Regions from separate parts of the Paenibacillus crassostreae genome, predicted to be linked through region 3. Evidence: riboswitches for the same ligand, from Rfam matches in the RefSeq annotation. Region 3 holds a riboswitch; each other region holds the start of a gene.
The links. Region 3 has a riboswitch for cobalamin ahead of LPB68_RS09665 (anaerobic ribonucleoside triphosphate reductase). Riboswitches for the same ligand answer to the same signal wherever they lie in the genome.
Positions count from the first base shown of each region.

Region 1 (6,321 bases), 110 kb from region 3:
TCAAACATATCATTGGTAGTGATATGGTAATCCAAGGTAAGCCGGCCCCTGATATGCTTCAGTTAGCTTGTGCTCGACTCAACGTATCTCCGGAGAGGGTAGCGATGGTTGGTGATACCGTGGGAGACATGCAAGCCGCTAAAGCGGCGGGCGTAGGACTGAGGATCGGTATAGGATCGGGATCGTCCATACCTTTACAGTATGCGGATATAATGATCACTTCTTATGATGATTTGACAGTGATCGCAAATGGATAGATGTAGAGGGTTGAGATAGAGTATTCATAATCATACGAAGGAGATGTCCGTAGGCCGTATTTAACGGATTATGGTACATCTCCTTTTTATTATAGTTCAGCTTTACACTATATACTGACAACTATTTCATTTATAGTATTTTCGGAACTATGATCTTGAATGGATAGATATTTATATAAGACGGAGAAACTACCGCTCCAAATTGAAATAGTATATTTACTACAAAAAATAGTTTAATATTAGTTTAACGTAATTTTAGTAAGCGCTTTATATAATGGTTGACACTACTAGAGGGGAGTATTAAACTAAAACCATGAGTAATATCAATATTAAAATATAATATAAATATTAATTATCGAAAGTGAGGGTACACAATGGCAAATCAAGTTACGATTCATGTAGATCAATCAGCGGGGACGATTAACCGTAATATTTATGGTCATTTCTCCGAACATTTGGGACGCTGTATTTACGAAGGATTCTGGGTGGGAGAGGATTCGCCTATACCTAATACCGCTGGGATTCGTAATGATGTAGTTGAGGCACTCCGAAAAATTAAAATCCCTGTATTGCGTTGGCCGGGTGGATGCTTTGCGGATGAATATCATTGGAAAGATGGCATAGGACCTAATGAGAACCGCAAACAAATGGTGAATACGCATTGGGGCGGTGTTGTTGAGAATAACCATTTCGGGACACATGAGTTCATGTTGTTATGTGAGATGTTAGAATGCGAGCCTTACATATCTGGGAATGTTGGTAGTGGTACTGTTCAGGAAATGTCCGAATGGGTAGAGTATATGACATTCGATGGTGTATCTCCGATGGCGGAATTGCGAGGTCAGAATGGTCACGAGAAGCCATGGAAAATTAAATATTTCGGAGTGGGGAATGAGAACTGGGGTTGTGGTGGTAATATGCGCCCTGAGTATTATGCTGACCTATACCGTCAATTTCAAACTTATGTCCGTAATTATGGGGACAATAAGATTCATAAAATAGCATGCGGTCCGAATGTGGATGACTATAACTGGATGGAAGTCCTTATGGCGAATGCGCATCGTCACATGGATGCTATCAGTCTGCATTACTATACCATCCCAGGTGAATTCTGGACAGAGAAGGGTGCAGCTACAGGATTCTCCGAATCCGATTGGTTCGGCACATTAAAGAAAGCGTTATGGATGGATGAGCTGATTACCAAGCATTCGACGATCATGGATCGCCATGATCCTGAGAAGCGCGTGGGTCTTATCGTAGACGAATGGGGAACATGGTTCGATGTTGAACCAGGAACGAATCCAGGTTTCTTGTATCAACAGAATACGATTCGTGATGCTCTGGTGGCTGGGTTGACCTTCCACATATTCCATGATCACTGTGATCGTGTAGAAATGGCGAACATTGCTCAAGTTGTAAATGTACTGCAATCGGTTATTTTGACAGAGGGTGAGAAGATGATTCTTACACCTACGTACCATGTATTCGATATGTTCAAGGTACATCAAGATGCAGAACTTCTATATAACCATACTGTGACTGCTGATTATGAATTAGATGGCAACAAGATACCTCAAGTATCCGTATCTGCTTCCAAAGACAAGAACGGGATTATCCACATCAGTTTGTGTAACGTCAGTCATAAAGATGAAGCGGACTTGAAGATCGACCTTCGTGGTTTAACGGGAAGTCAGGTGAAGATCAGTGGGACGGAATTGAAGGCGACAACTATGGACGCGCATAATACGTTTGAGCAACCTGAGAATGTAGCGCCATCTGAGTTCACTGCATTTAAGCTTAATGGAACAGATATTGATGTGAAGCTTGCTCCTATGTCAGTAACGGTGCTAGAACTAATTGCGGAATGATTGAACAAGAAACTACCTGTAAGGGTTGTCGAGAGGAATACAAAGTTACAGATCAACAAATAACTCGTGTGCTCGCCACGATGAAAATAACGCCTGAGCAAAGTGCTAGCGATGCTGTATATGCAGAACGATTACAGATCTGTAGTGGTTGTACTAAGTTGATGAACAATCACACTTGTACGTTATGCGGCTGTATTGTACCGATCACAGCGAAATTTAAGGATAAGAAATGCCCTTTTCCAGGTGAGGATCGCTGGGCGAGTAATCAATAGCTTATTTTCAAACCGCTTATATTTTTAGCAAGATGATGAGTAATGATCTTAGTCTCATTAATATCTTAACGAAACGAAGTCGGGCGAGAGCTCGGCTTTGTTGTGCTGTTATTAAAGAGAATAACGCTTCAAATTATGATAGAATAAGTATTCAATCAAATGAATGTATTGCATAAATATACAATATAATGTAATATGTATGCATGTGAGGTAATAATAATTCAATAATGTGGAAATAGGTGCTCTAGAATAACTTGAGCTTAAAAGGGAAGTTCGGTGTAATACCGACGCGGTCCCGCCACTGTAACAGAGGAGTCGCTGCTAAAAACCACTGATCTCAGATCGGGAAGGAGAGCAGATGGATGACGATTCTGGAGCCAGGAGACCTGCCTATTTTGACAACACTGCTTTACCTACGGGAGATAGGGAGGTGTTAAAGATTCCAGCCAAGATAGATATATTCTAGGGCATCTTTATCCTTTTTATTTAGGGTGAAGATGTCCTTTTTTGCCCCTTTTTGCTCTATTAGAAAGTATATTTTAGAGTCGGCACTCATATGGGGAATCCTCGAATCAAATCGAAGAGAAAGTGTTGAATAGATGTATAAACTACACTTAATCAGAAGAAATGCGGGTTATGAGGGGAATAGTTGCAAAATATACAGTTAATTTGTGAGTAATACTTTATGCAACTATTGGTGTTGATGTTGGTGTTTCACTTGAAATAAAGGATTAATAACCATGCTTTACTAGGCTTGGATAGCGATTATATGAGAACGACTAGAAAGAAATATGAGGAGGCGTTATCTACAGATGTTAAAGAGTAGCAATCTAGGTTACCCACGAATTGGTGCTAACCGTGAGTGGAAGAAGGCACTGGAGGCTTACTGGGCAGGTAAATGTGATGAAGCACAGCTGATAGGACAATTAGAGCGTATTCGGTTAGATCATTTGAAGCTTCAGCAAGACAAAGGAATTGAACTTATCCCTGTAAATGATTTCTCCTATTACGATCATATTTTGGATGCAACGGCGATGTTTGGACTTGTACCACCACGGTTTCAATATGCAGGTGGTGTTGTTCCACTCTCTACGTATTATGCGATGGCAAGAGGGGATAAGGGAGCAACGGCATGTGAGATGACCAAGTGGTTCAATACCAATTATCACTATATTGTGCCTGAGTTGAATGGTGCTAAACCAACGCTAACCGAGAATCGCCCGCTGAAAGCCTATCAAGAAGCGAAAGAGAAGTTGGGAATTGAAGGGAAACCAGTATTGATTGGATTGTATTCGTATTTGAAACTTTCTAAGGGGTATGAACTGAATCAACTTGATGAACTCATAGAACAATTCTTACCGATCTACACACAAATTGTACAGGAGTTGGCGCAAGAAGGTGTCCAGTGGATCCAGATTGATGAGCCTATTCTCGTTACATCGATCACACAAGAAGACTTATTAAGGATTCGTCGAATTTATTCTACTCTACATGAAGCAGCACCAAGTCTCAATATTATGTTGCAAACGTATTTTGAAGCAGTGGATTTCTATGAAGAGATTGTCTCATTACCCGTGCAGGGAATTGGACTTGACCTTATTCATGGGCTTGGTCAGAATCTGGAGTCGATTAAATCATTTGGTTTCCCTGATGGGAAAATACTTGGTGCAGGCCTGATTGATGGACGGAATATTTGGCGTTCTAGTCTTGAGGCTCCACTCCAATTGCTACAAGAGATATCTGATTATGTTCCATATGAGCGAATCTTGGTTCAACCGTCTTGCAGTCTGCTGCATGTTCCAGTTAGCACTAGACCAGAAACGGCATTGGATCCTGTATTGAAGAATGCCTTGGCTTATGCAGACGAGAAGCTAGACGAAATTATACTTCTCGTACAGGCGGGTAATGATGGACAAGAATCGGTACAAGCAAAGTTAGATGACAGTAGGAAGGCAGTTGAACTATTAAACGCGTCTTCATCAAGAAATAAAGAGCATGTTAGACAAGCGGCTGCTAATATTGATTTGCAACCAGCAAGCAGAGAGAATGTGTTCGTCAAACGTCAAATTAGCCAGCAGGAGAAGTGGCAATTGCCGTTCTTACCAACAACGACGATTGGGAGTTTCCCACAATCACCAGAAGTTAGAAAAGCTCGTCAAAGCTTCCGAAAGGGAGATTGGAGCAATGAGCAATATGAGGAGTTCATTCAAGCGCAGATTCAAATATGGATTAAGCTCCAAGAAGAGATTGGGATCGACGTATTGGTTCATGGTGAGTTTGAACGAACGGATATGGTTGAATTTTTTGGTGAGAAATTGAATGGATTTGCTTTTACGTTGAATGGTTGGGTGCAATCTTATGGCTCACGTTGCGTGAAACCTCCGGTTATATTTGGAGATGTAGAATTTACGACTCCAATGACCGTGAAAGAAAGTGTGTACGCGCAATCCCTAACAGATAGACCGGTGAAGGGAATGCTTACTGGTCCATTGACGATACTGAACTGGTCCTTTGTACGCGATGATCTTCCTCGTAGCGAGGTAGCTTTTCAGATTGCATTGGCATTACGAGAAGAAGTGGAGGCGCTCGAGAAAGCGGGAATTGAGATGATTCAAGTTGATGAGCCTGCACTTCGAGAGGGGCTACCGTTAAAGAAGGAGAAGTGGGATCGTTATCTTGAGGACTCCATTCTAGCTTTCCGCTTATCTACCTCAACTGTAAAAGACACGACGCAAATTCACACACATATGTGCTATTGTGAATTCCATGAAATGATTGATGCTATCACAGCGTTGGATGCTGACGTTATTTCTATCGAAACATCACGTAGTCACGGAGAATTGATTCATACATTTGAAGAATCTACGTATGAGCTTGGTATTGGGCTGGGTGTGTACGATATTCATAGTCCAAGAATTCCTCCAGTCGAAGAAATGGTATCTATGATCGATAGAGCCTTACAAGTGCTAGATCCAGCATTATTCTGGATAAATCCAGATTGCGGATTGAAGACACGTGGCATAGAAGAGACCGTAGCATCCTTGAGAAATATGGTACAGGCGACTGAGATCGCTAGAGCAGCAAGAAGTGTGGCGAAATAATATACTTATAGAGCTAAACTCTATTTGAAAATATAAGAAAGTATAAGTTTCACTTGAATCAATTTCATAATCGCCGATGCACCTGAATCGGGTTGCGTAATTATGAAATTGATTCTTCATACTTTATACCCTTATATTTCGGCAGAGACGGATACCCTAAAGTGATACGAAGTATCGCTAACATCGGAAGGATAAACTCCTTCAAAAGGACGGCGTAGCCGTTTCAGCTTGCTAAATGGACTTCCCTGTGAGATGGGAAGTTCATTTTTTTAATATGTATTGCTAAAATAAACCAAAAGTGATATCATAATAATATCTTAAAGATATCTATCGTGGAGGAGATTATGTATGAAAGAATTGAAGGTTTGGACAATTAATGGGTTTGTAGGTTTGTTGATTATGCTGTGTCTGATTGGTGTTGCAACCTATAGTTTATTAAGTGGTTGGATTGCAGTAGGTGTAGTATCGATTCTGGTTGCCGTTACCATCATTGCGTCATTTACGGTGGTACAGCCTAATCAGGCTTTAGCGCTAACATTCTTTGGTAAATATATGGGCTCCATTCGAAAAAGTGGGTTCTGGGTGACGGTACCTTTTTCAATTCAAAAGAAGGTATCCCTACGTGTACGCAACTTTAACAGTGCGAAACTCAAAGTAAATGACATTGAAGGGAATCCGGTTGAGATTGCGGCTGTTGTCGTATTCCGTGTAACAGATTCTGCTAAAGCACTATTTGAAGTTGATAATTATGAAATGTTCGTGGAGATTCAGAGTGAAACCGCACTTCGTCATGTAGCGAGTAAATACCCATATGACCGATTTG
Region 1 covers NZ_CP017770.1:1,944,230-1,950,550, reverse strand. The annotation lists gene LPB68_RS09205 (HAD family hydrolase) at 1-257, shown strand, start outside; gene LPB68_RS09200 (alpha-N-arabinofuranosidase) at 632-2,125, shown strand; gene LPB68_RS09195 (DUF6171 family protein) at 2,122-2,397, shown strand; cobalamin riboswitch at 2,618-2,805, shown strand; gene metE (5-methyltetrahydropteroyltriglutamate--homocysteine S-methyltransferase) at 3,210-5,498, shown strand; gene LPB68_RS09185 (SPFH domain-containing protein) at 5,847-6,321, shown strand, end outside.
Region 1: linked by a shared signal. The riboswitch ahead of metE (5-methyltetrahydropteroyltriglutamate--homocysteine S-methyltransferase) and the one ahead of LPB68_RS09665 (anaerobic ribonucleoside triphosphate reductase) in region 3 are both predicted to bind cobalamin.

Region 2 (6,321 bases), 420 kb from region 3:
GGAGTGTGAATGGACTGGCTTTGTTAGCGGGTGAGGCTGCTCTTGAGAGTGGCGAAGAATTCGAGCGTAGCACATTAGAACTGATCTGTTCTGAGCGGGCTGCATTAACTCATGGTCTTACTGAGTTAGGATGTTCGGTGAGCCCTGGGGAAGCGAACTTCTTATTGGTGAGACTACCTGATCCATGGATAGCGATTGAGATGCAACGTAAGCTGGGAATGAGAGGTATTCTAATTCGAAGCTGTGCGATGTATCCTGGATTGGAACAAGGTCATATTCGGGTTGCAGTAAAAGCGACACAAGACAATAGAAGGTTATTACAAGAACTACGACATGTGCTTGAACATGAAGTACAAGAATAGGAGAACAATGATGACAACGCCTTTTTTGAATGGTGACCATTATACATATAAATCGTTAGTCTGGGAAGATCTTATGCTGACACGGCATGAGCGACATCTTTTACTCCAACTCCCAACTCATGTGGATTGTCTTAGTAGTGCTATATTTGGTGGGGGTATGAGGAAGATCGATCGAATAGCAAACATATATGTGGATAGGCGATATGATTGTAATGATCCAGAAAAAGATATAGAGAAGTTGTTCCAAGAGTGGAACTATCCTCAAGAATACACTGCGGGATTATTGACAGCTGTTCAGTTGGAACATGCTGCAGTTCTTGAAGAGAATGGGAAGGATGCTTCCCTATTCTGTTGTACAACAGCGGGAATATCTAATGGTGCGCGTGCTGGATCTGAGCGAACGACGTTTCCGGTCTATCAACCAGGAACAATTAATACCATGCTCATGATCGATGCTAGAATGACTCAAGCGGCGATGGTGAATGCTGTCATTACTGCGGTAGAAGCGAAAACGGCTGCCCTTGCTGATCTAGGAATTCGGGATGTAGAGAATGGGTTGGTGGCTACTGGAACCACGACGGATGCTATTGTAGTAGGTGTCAGTCAATCGACTTCCTATCCTATTGCTCATCGATATTGCGGAACGGCGACTGATCTCGGAGCTGTTATTGGACGTCTGGTGTATGGTACGGTCAGAGAGAGTTTGATCGCTGCAGGAGTGAAGACGTCATGATGGAACTGGCAGTATTCATGCTCTGGGCTGCTTACTTATTAGATCTGATCATAGGAGATCCAAGGTGGATACCACACCCAGTAATAGGAATGGGCAATGGTATTAAAAGGTTAGAGAAAAAAATTCGTAGTCGTGTCTCTTTACCAGCTGATTTGAAAAAAGTCGGAATTCTTCTCCCTGTCATTATAGTGGGAGGTTCCTTTCTATTAATATGGGCATTGTTGAAAGGATTATATATGATTCATCCGTGGATTGCAGTAGTTGCGGAGGTCGTATTTATCGCAACAACCATTGCTACGAAAGGGCTTAAGGATGCGGGTATGGAGGTATATGGTCATCTTAATCGTGGGGATTTACCTGCTGCTCGGAAAGCATTAGGCATGATTGTTGGTCGAGACACCCATCATTTGGACGAGCCAGAGATTGTTCGTGGAACTGTCGAGACCGTTGCAGAGAATATTGTTGATGCCATAGTATCTCCGTTGTTCTTTGCGCTTATTGGAGGAGCTCCACTAGCTATGGCTTATCGTGCAGTGAATACACTAGATTCCATGGTTGGGTACAAGAATGATAAATATATAAACCTAGGCTGGGCTTCTGCAAGGTTAGATGATATCGCTAACTATATTCCAGCTCGAATAACAGGTGTATTACTGGTCGTTAGCAGTTGGCTAATGCGACTGGACTACAAAAGATCTGTGCGTACCATAAAACATGATGCCCGTCTACATCCAAGTCCTAACAGTGGGTTTCCTGAATCAGCAGTGGCTGGAGCTCTAGGAATTCGATTGGGTGGCGAGAATATATATCATGGAGAGGTATCTTTTCGTGCCTATATGGGCGAGGGGTCACGACCCATGGGGAAAGAGGATATTATAGCGACAGTTAGGTTGATGCTACTATCGTCGCTACTATTTCTATTGCTAAGCGTACTTGTGATAGTTGTATTTGGAGGAACACTATGGAGATAGAATTAGTATTGATCCGCCATGGCAGAACGCAGTGGAATGTGGATAAGCGATATTTAGGACACACAGATATAGGGATCCTAGATAGACCAAGTGCCGAACTTTCATCTTTAAAGAGACAACTTGAAGACAGGATGTTTCAAAGTATATTCTGCAGTGACTTGAAGAGGTGTCAAGAAACATTAGAGTACATTTATCCTACTTCACAAGAACAAATTATTTTAGATACCCGTCTACGAGAAATGGATTTTGGAGATTGGGAAGGTCAGACCTACGAGCAATTACGACTTGTAGACGATTACTGTAATTGGTTAGATGACCCTCAGAGTATAACACCACCCAATGGAGAATCGTGGCTAGAATTCAAAGAGAGAATTGAGAACTTTATGGAAACCCTGACAAGCATCCTGAAGGATGAAGAACATGTGAATTCTAGTTCAGCAATATTGATTGTTACACATGGTGGGGTTATCAGGCAATTACTAGCTATGACAGTTTTGGGTTCAACATTCTGGGATTTCGCTGCAGATCCAGGAACTTTAATATCATTAAAGCTAACCTTGCAAGATGACAAATGGGTAGGAAACTTATGATTTACTAAAGAGGTAAGCCAATAATTGGATTGTAACTACTTTGTTTTTGCCCTATAATTTCAAATAGAGAAGCAAGACTTGTTTATAAATGAATATAATAAACTTGTAAGGTCTAGGGAATTAGAAGCTAAGAAGGTTGCTTTTAATCCTAGTTAAAAGGGAAGCCGGTGTAAATCCGGCACGGTCCCGCCACTGTAAATCAGGGATGTTCTCAAGAATCAATTTCATAATCTGCATAGGCGATTATGAAATTGATTCAATATACCACTGTTCTGCTTCATGTAGGATGGGAAGGTGAGAATGTCAGCTAACCTGTGAGTCAGGAGACCTGCCTTATGAGAAGTACGATGGTCCTTCGAGGAAAGGATTACGTTTGGCTTTTTGGAAGTACCTAAGAGTTGTTTCGGTACACAGCCTGCGGAGAGATGATGGTAAGCCACATGATGTCCGCACTAACGTAATCCCTGATGCTTTCTTGAATAAAGAGGATCAGGGTTTTTGCTATGCATAGACTTTCGTGAACAAAATTCATTGGAATTACAAGGAAGGCAACTCTCACATGATATGAAAAGGAGAGAGAAATAATAATGAAATTATTGAAGAAGAATTGGATTACCGGGGCGTTAGCGCTCATGCTCACAATATCGCTAACGGCATGTGGAAATAATGAACAAGCAGAGAAGGTTACTGAACAAACACCAACAGAGGTAGCTCCAACAGAACAGACGAAGCCTACCGAAGAGCAAGCAAGTGATTTGAGTACGGTCTATCCCTTAACAGTAGTGGATGCTACAGGCGAATCTATTACATTTACAGAAGCTCCGAAGCAGATTGTATCCCTCTCACCGGCAGAGACCGAAGCACTATTTGCTCTGGGATTAGACGAGCAGGTTGTAGGTGTATCTGATTTTGATGATTATCCAGAAGCGGTGACGAGTAAAGCTAGAATGGGTGGTGTTTATAGTCCAAATGAGGAAGCTATTATAGTAGCAGAACCTGACCTAGTAGTTACAGGAATCTCTATGAGTGTGGAAGCTACAGAGAAGTTACGTGAACTTGGCATAACGATTATCAAGACTGATCCGAAATCTGTAGATGATGTCATTGCTAATATTGAATTGTTGGGACAGATTACAGATCAGCAAGCAGAAGCTATAACCGTTGTAGATAAAATGAAACAAGAGCGCGCGGAAGTGACAGAAGCGGTTAAATCACTTACGCCTGAACAGAAAAAGAAAGTATATATCGAATTTTCTCTAGGTTGGACAGTAGGTAGTGGTGAATTTCTGAATGAGTTAATCACACTAGCTGGTGGGGTTAACGTTGCCGCGGATACAGTGGGATGGAATGAAATTAGTGAAGAGAAAATCATTAATGATAACCCTGATGTGATTCTTTACAATATGAATGTTAAGGATGAGACTACACAAGAAACATTAGATCAGATCATTAAAGCTCGCAGTGGTTGGGATCAAATTACGGCTATCAAGAATGATGCTATTGTTGGATTGAATGATAACTTGGTTAGTCGTCCGGGGCCACGTGTCACGCAAGGACTTAAAGAAATTGCTAATGCCATCTATCCAGAACTACTAAACCATGAATAAGAAATTAACTGTGTATGGGGGGCTCGGGATCATATTACTTGTCGCGAGCTTCCTGCTCTGCCTTGGAATAGGTGCGGTTAAGCTACCCGTAAAGGATATTATTCAAATTCTAGTGCATCGATTACCATGGGTGGGGGATATGATTATACCAACATGGAGTCCTGCACATGAGCAAATACTTATTAAGGTAAGATTACCTCGAATTGTCTTAGGTATGCTGGTCGGAGCTTCTCTTGCTGTTGCTGGTTCTGGATTTCAGGGTGTACTTCGTAATCCCCTTGCTGATCCATATACGCTAGGGGTTTCTTCAGGAGCATCCGTTGGTGCGGCAGTCATTATTTTCTATGGAATGCAGTATTCTCTTGTGGGTATCTGGACGCTCCCTATGGTTGCTTTTTTTACAGGGATATTGACTCTATGGGGAGTGCTGTCTTTAGCACGTGAGGGTGGGAAAATCCCAACGAATAGTCTGATTTTATCAGGTGTGGTTATGCAATCCTTCCTAGGTGCTATCGTCTCCTTCCTAACGGCTATGTCGAAAGAGACGATTAATGAAATTATGTTCTGGACGATGGGCGGATTAAGCTTTCGTGGATGGTCATATACACTCATGTTATTGCCGTATGTATTTGTTGGATTGTTGGTGATATGGGGAAGCGCTCGCTCTTTGAATTTATTAGCATTGGGTGAACGCCAGGCTGCTCATATGGGACTTCATGTAGAGAGACTGAAGTTGAGAACATTGATCGTATCCACCTTATTAACGGCAGCTGCTGTATCTGTATCTGGTGTGATTGGATTTGTGGGACTCGTTATTCCACATATCATTCGATTGATTACGGGTCCGGATTATCGACACATCGTCCCATTATCGGCATTGGGAGGCGCAATCTTCACGTTATGGTGTGATACCATTGCTCGTTCTATTCTAGCTCCGACGGAGATTCCGCTTGGAGTGGTTACCGCATTTATTGGCGCTCCATTCTTTGCTTATCTGTTGTATCGTAATAAGAAGCAACGGAACGGAGGTATGGCATGATCGAGGTAAACGAGGTATCGAAAACTTATGGAGATTTATCCGCACTTCAAAATGTTAGTTGGACGATAGAGGAAGGCGAATGGTGGGGAATCATTGGTCCTAATGGTAGCGGTAAATCGACACTACTCCAATTAATTTCTGGTGTGGACAAAATTTCTAGTGGGGAATTGAAGATACGGGGGCGTCACGTATCTAAATATAATCGACGTGAGTTATCACAGATGGTTGCCGTACTTCAACAGGATGGCCTTCCAGCTATCCACTATCCGGTTAGAGATATTGTTGAAATGGGTAGATTTCCATTTCAAGATTGGCTCGGACGGGAGCAGAACAAGAATACTACGGCGCTTGTGGATGACATTATGAATAGATTACATCTGACTGATTTAGGTGACCGACCATTGGATGAACTTAGTGGAGGACAAAGACAACGTGTCGCACTCGGTAAAGTGATGGCGCAGGAGCCCCAAATCTTATTGTTAGATGAGCCGACATCTTTCTTAGATATTTATTATCAACTTCAGTTCATGGAATTGGTTGCTAATTGGCGACAAGATTCAGGAATTACGATCGTTGCAGTACTTCATGACTTGAATTTGGCCGCCCAATTCTGTGATAAACTCTTAGTACTACGAGAAGGTGAAGTTGTTGGAGTAGGAACACCAGATGAGATTTTAACGGAGGATAATATTCGACGAGTCTATGAAGTGGATCCAGCGGTTGTAAAGCACCCGGTAAACGGTGTTCCACAAATTCTTCTTTCCCGTCAATAACATGCAGTAACATTAACTTTGAACCATCAAAGGAGTAATGAACTATGAGTCAGGTTATTATGCAACAAATCGGAGAAATTCGTGGTCTTGATCAAGAGGCGATTCAGAGAGCAAAATTACATATCAGTAATCTAACGGTTCCCCCTGGAAGTCTTGGTAAATTGGAGACTATGGCGATACAACTTGCAGGCATTACGGGAAAGGTGAAACCTTTCTTTGATCGTAGAGAAGTAATCATTATGGCTG
Region 2 covers NZ_CP017770.1:1,635,062-1,641,382, reverse strand. The annotation lists gene cobD (threonine-phosphate decarboxylase CobD) at 1-362, shown strand, start outside; gene LPB68_RS07845 (adenosylcobinamide amidohydrolase) at 370-1,095, shown strand; gene cbiB (adenosylcobinamide-phosphate synthase CbiB) at 1,095-2,066, shown strand; gene LPB68_RS07835 (histidine phosphatase family protein) at 2,057-2,656, shown strand; cobalamin riboswitch at 2,773-3,006, shown strand; gene LPB68_RS07830 (ABC transporter substrate-binding protein) at 3,244-4,263, shown strand; gene LPB68_RS07825 (FecCD family ABC transporter permease) at 4,256-5,302, shown strand; gene LPB68_RS07820 (ABC transporter ATP-binding protein) at 5,299-6,075, shown strand; gene cobT (nicotinate-nucleotide--dimethylbenzimidazole phosphoribosyltransferase) at 6,120-6,321, shown strand, end outside.
Region 2: linked by a shared signal. The riboswitch ahead of LPB68_RS07830 (ABC transporter substrate-binding protein) and the one ahead of LPB68_RS09665 (anaerobic ribonucleoside triphosphate reductase) in region 3 are both predicted to bind cobalamin.

Region 3 (6,321 bases):
ATATAAGAATGGTTGTGTTAAGACAAGCTAAGTTATAATAAATTGACAATGCTTATAATGCTTGGTACCATAAATTAAACAAAGTATTATTGTCGGAATTATGTATTTATTAATATGAAAAGGAGATTGAGACATGGCTAAAATTGTTGTAATTAACGGAAATCCTTCTCTTACTTCAAGACTTCAAGCTGTCATTGAATACTTAGAGAAGATTCTTTCTGATTCTGGAATTGAAGTGAGTCGAATCGATGTGGCTAAGCTACCCCCAGAAGATCTCATTCATACCAAATTTGAAAGTGAACCTATTGTCAAAGCTAACGGATTATTAGCAGAAGCTGATGCTGTTATTGTAGCAAGTCCAGTGTATAAGGCGTCATATACGGGCGTACTCAAGACCTTCTTGGATTTGGTTCCGCAAAAAGGCTTTGCAGGAAAAATCACGTTACCTCTGTTTATTGGAGGAAGTATGGCGCATCTACTCGCAATCGATTATGCTCTAAAGCCTGTGTTGTCTGCACTTGGAGCGAGATATATACTTGGTGGGGTCTACACAGTTGACTCACAGGTTGTTCGTAAGGAAGATGGAGGAATGGAGATAGCGGAAGAGTTGAAGTTACGATTAAATGCCGCTCTCGAGGAATTGGTCAGTGAAACTAGACTAAGAAGTGAAATGAAGCAACAAAACAATCAATTGAAGTTATAATTGAAATCATGATGTTGTCATATAATAGGCTAAATATAAATAACGGAGTGGAATCTGATAACAGACTCGACTCCGTTTTTGTGGATTGAGAGGTTTTACTCCATTAATTCTAGAAGCTTCTGATCAATTTTTGATAATACATATTGTCGATCAATGGGGCTCTTCTCGAAATCAAGTCCATCTACATTAATCGTAAGGACGGGTGAGGAATTATATTGATTGAAGTATTCTCTATAATAATAATTAAGTCTTTCCCAATAGGAATGTTCCACAATTTGTTCATAATCGCGTCCTCGTTGTATTATACGTTGAATCGCTTCATCAACAGAAATCTCTAAGTAAATCATCAGTTTGGGAGCTTGGCAATGCTCAATCATATTCTCAAACAGGTTCACATACAAATTGAATTCTTCGCTCGACATTTCACCATTATCATAAAGCATTCGTGCAAATATTAGATCTCCATAAATTGAACGATCTAATACAGCATTGTTGATTTTCGCTGCTTCTTTTATATGACGAAATCGTTGATTCAGGAAAAATATTTGTAAGCTAAAGCTATACCTTTCACGATCATGATAAAATTTATCTAATAGCGGATTATCGACTACAGGCTCTTCAAAAGTTGTTAAACCCCGCTCATCTGCTAATATTTTCATTAATGTTGTTTTTCCTGCGCCGACTACGGCATCTACTACGATCATATCCCATCGACCCTTCTGTATGTTAATAAAATGTTTCGAGAAGTCCATAATGGCCACTCATTCCTTATCATAATTAGGTAGTTAACTCTACAGCATCGTTATATCTTATGCTAGACTGAATATCTATAATCCGCTGATTGGAACTTCCACGATAGGGAAGACTGGTGTTTTTTAAAGATTCAATGAAAGGACCGTCGATCACAACTTGGCATTTCATAAGCAGACGGTATTCAGCTGAATCCACGGAGACGATGAGATCCTCGTAGATATAACCAGTATAGATCCACACAGAGAAGTTAGGGATAGCGGCACGAACATTATCAATGAAATCAGCAGCCTCATCGGCTGAGAAGAAAGGATCTCCTCCAGCAAGTGTCATACCCCCGAGTAACTGATTATTAGCCATTTCAGTGATGATCTCTTGTTGACGCTGTTCCGTAAAAGGTTCTCCGTAGTTAAAATTCCACGTTGCCGGATTGAAGCATCCTGAGCAACGGTGACGACAGCCGCTAAGAAAGATGACGGCCCGCAGGTCATCACCTTCATTAATGGATTCAGGATAGTATCCACAAATATTCATCTATGTTTGACCCGATCTCTTACTTCAGCTTGCTTCGCAGCATTAAATCGTGTCTGATAATCACCTGTTAGATAACCAGTCACTCGCCGTAAGCGATACATAGGCACATCTGTCTCCTTCGTACCACAGATAGGGCAAGTATCTCCAATTATGCCTTCGTAATGGCAAGAACCACATCGATCGATTGGATGGTTAATGCTGAAATAGCTGATGTTCTGGGATAGTGCATACTGAACTATTTTTAGAAAAGCGGTCTGGTTACTACGAACATTTCCATCTAATTCAATATAAGAGATAGCTCCGGCATTACATAATTCATGAAAGGGAGCTTCCAGTGAAATCTTCCGTGCAGCTGGTAGGTTGTAATACACGGGTACGTGGAAAGAGTTAGTGTAGTATTCACGATCTGTGACACCTGGGATAGAGCCGAATACTTCGCGATCCTTCTTGGTGAACTTTCCAGACAGGCCTTCAGCTGGTGTAGCCATTAACGTAATATTAAGATCATGCTCCTCACTCTTCATATCACAGTAGCGACGCATCGATGAGATAAGTTCCAAGGCCGTGGCATATACTTCTTCACTCTCAGCATGATGTTTACCATACATAGCTTTCATACATTCAGCTAGACCGATAAAACCAATGGACAAGCTACCATGCTTCAAACATTCTTCGACGGACTCGTCAGAATCTAGTAGTTCTCCACCTTCCCAGACGCCCTCACGCATCATGAAATCAGATGCTTTAGCAGGTTGCCGAGCTTGGATTTTGTAACGGTGTAATAGACCATTAAGTGCAATATCTAAGAAATGATAGAGATCTCGCTGAAAATCTACTTCATGAGGCACAGTACGGCCATTAACGATACCGTGTTTGATGCCCAACTTCACGAGATTAATGGTATTGAAGGATAAATTACCTTTGCCGGACAAGCGGTTACGACCATGTCGGTCAGCAAGCACACGAGTACGGCAACCCATAGTAGCAAATTCGGTATTGGGATCGGTTGGATCATAATACTGTAAATTGAAAGGAGCATCTAGGTTAGCAAAATTAGGATACAAGCGTTTGGTTGAGCATTCTACGGCCTTCAAGAATAGATCATAGTTCGGGTCTTCTGGTGATTGATTGACGCCACGCTTACATTTGAATATCTGAATGGGGAATACAGGTGTTTCGCCACTTCCCAGTCCGTTCATTGTTGCACTGAGTAGGCTATCAATAATCATTTGGCCCTCAAGCGAGGTGCAGGTACCGTAGTTAATACTGGTGAATGGGATCTGACCTCCAGCCCGACTAGACATCGTATTCAAATTATGTATTAAGCTCTCCGCAGCCTGAAGGCATTCTATCTTAGTCTCCTGTACTGCAAAAGAATATGAACGTGGATGAGAGTTGCATAATGTCAAACTGCCAAGTGTGATGTTATGCTCTTCGAGCGGAAGATTCTCATCAAAGTAGAGTACACCTTTATGAAAATGCTTCGCAAATGACTTAGCGATATATGGAGCTAGATCATGATCTAACTTACTTCCGGAGACTCCGCCATATTGAGAATTCTGTTGACATTGGAATATGATCGCCACGAGAGCCATAGCAGTAGATATAGACTGTGGAGTGCGAACACTACCACTACCCGTACTGAAGCCTCGTGCCAGAAGTTTATCGAATGGGATGAAGATACAGTTCGTGCTACCTACCGCGTATTGATCAAGGTCGTGAACATATAAATCATTATGATCTACGGCAGTCATGAGCTTTTCGGGGACTATGTAATATCTTGCGTACCATTTAGCATATTCACTGCCGAATTTACCTATTTTACCTGAAAAGCTTTCTCCATTCAGATTGGCGTTCTCGCGGAGCATTTCTACATTGAGGCTCTCTGTGATATCATGTCCGAGACCCGATACTTCACGCAACATTTGCTCTTCTTCTTCAGAGACACCACTTCTTGTTTCCATAAGTACCATGAATAAATTCCAACCTTCCTATATCCTCGTAGGATTTGTTATATTGGTCCAACAGGCAGGTCTCCTGACTCTCCAAGTTAACGGCTTCGTTATCTATATGTAGATGATGTCCGTTTATTTAGGCACTAGCGCCTTCCCATAAGTAGTGCTTACAGTGGCATAAGCTTGAGCCTACTTCTCTGCATGATGCAGGTTGATTCTTGGATTACAGTGGCGGGACCGTGATGGATTTGCACCATACTTCCCTTTTAAGACTCGAACTATTACTAGCCGGATCACCTGAATTCACTATATTTAGTATTTCTATATAAATCTAACTCAATATATTGTGTTTGTAAATAAACTAGAATGAAAGAATTCCATGAAAATGAATGAAAAACCTCCGAGACCTACTACAGCTTAGAATAAAAAAAGTAATGAAAATTGTGTGTCTTTATTTTGCGAAATAATTATGAATTCGCTACAATGAATCAGAAACGTAGTAAAATCACAAAACTAAGTTTATGCTTCCGAAGTAGTTTTGGAGAAGCTCAATCAAGAAGTAATTTCATTATCAAAACTTAAGAATATGCTTTCGAAGTAGTTTTGAAGAAGCTGATTCAAGAAGTAATTTCATTATCAAAACTTTTAGGAGGTGTCATATGGCTATTGCAGAAGTAACCGTCATTCCGATCGGAACGCAGACGACAAGTCTAAGTGCTTACGTAGCAGATATGCAACGAGTTCTGAAAGAACAAGAAGGCATAACATATCAGTTAACATCGATGAGTACCATTATAGAAGGTCCCCTTGGTATGGTGTGGAAAGCTATTGCTGCTTTGCATGAATCTCCATTTAGTTCAGGAGCAGAACGAGTATCGACTTCTGTTAAACTAGATGATCGTCGGGATAAGTTGTCATCCAGTGCACAGAAGATACAGTCTGTTCAAGATCGATTAAAGTAATCCCAATCTACCAGGTAATGCGTAGGTCGGGGGTTCAATTTCTTTCATCAGCATCTTTCGTTAGTTTTTCCCGTACTATCAACGTTTGTCACTCGTTGAATGTAGCGGATAGGCTAACGTAATTCCTACACTTTCCTAGCACTAAATTATATGAACGTCAGCGTATAATCTCGGTAAATATGAAGCTTCCTACGGTAATATAGTAGGAGTTTTTTTGTTATGTCGAACGATCAGCGTAAGGGTAAAACGGTTATGCGCAAATTGACCGCCGAGTAACGCAGTAAGGTAGTTATTTCTTTCGGATTAGATCAGGCGTTTGATCTGTTTTATCCTTGTTGATGAAAATCGTCCAAGCACCAATGATGATTTTCCGTGGCTAGAAGAGAAAACCACATAACGGTTTGCCGCTTTAAATGATTTATTACAAATCAAAGGATATCAGGAATATAACTTAATACCACTAAGCAAGTTTTTAGCTTTTCTCAGGATTAATCAGCGTTTTTTCTGCTTCGAAAGATGATCTTACCCCGACTTAAGTCCAGTAGAATATTAGCCTGCGGATGGAGTGTTAATGATTTCCTCTTGTTGTATACTAACATCTATACGTTACCATCAGAAATATCAAAAAATAGTTGTCATAATGGAGGAGTTCCTTAGTATGCACAGAAAACCTAAGTTTTTAAAAGTGATGATAGTAACAGTCGTTTCGCTGGTGATATTGGCTGGATGTACTAATGAGACTGATGAAATGTTCAAGACGGGCATCGGAGAAGTGACAGAAGCCATCGGGGATACAGCTCAGAATATCAGCTCAGATTGGAGTGCGGAATTGAAGAAAGATGGGTTGCAAAAAGAGATATCACTCACACAAGAGGTAGGCTCTGCATCGACCCTGAATATGGATAATGCGGTAGGAAATATTGAAGTTATAGCAGCTACAGATGATAACCTTATCGTGAACGCAACACTCTCATTTCCGAAATCATCATTACGTGAAGCAAAATACCAAGAAATCCTGGATCAAGCTGAAGTCTCGGTCGTGGTACAAGGGGATCAATTGAAGATTGTTACACATCCCCAAGGTAACTCCAAGAAATCTTTGTGGACATGGGCAGAGGATAAATACGGATTCTCAGAGTTCAGCATTGATTATAAGGTAGAGTTACCGGACTCGGTGAATCAATTCGATCTCACAAATAATGTGGGTGAATTGACACTTCGGAATCTAAAAGGGAACTATGATGTTGTAAGTGATGTGGGCACGATCAATATTGAGGGTGCACAGATTCAAGGGGAATCCACTGTACAATCAGATGTCGGTCGAATTCAACTCGGGATTGAACAGATGGAAAGTGATAGCAGTCTCAAGGTGAATACGGAAGTTGGTGGGATTACTACTACACTAGCTGGAACTCTT
Region 3 covers NZ_CP017770.1:2,056,752-2,063,072, reverse strand. The annotation lists gene ssuE (NADPH-dependent FMN reductase) at 134-703, shown strand; gene LPB68_RS09675 (deoxynucleoside kinase) at 799-1,455, opposite strand; gene nrdG (anaerobic ribonucleoside-triphosphate reductase activating protein) at 1,481-1,987, opposite strand; gene LPB68_RS09665 (anaerobic ribonucleoside triphosphate reductase) at 1,984-3,951, opposite strand; cobalamin riboswitch at 3,998-4,258, opposite strand; gene LPB68_RS09660 (MTH1187 family thiamine-binding protein) at 4,602-4,904, shown strand; gene LPB68_RS09655 (hypothetical protein) at 5,563-6,321, shown strand, end outside.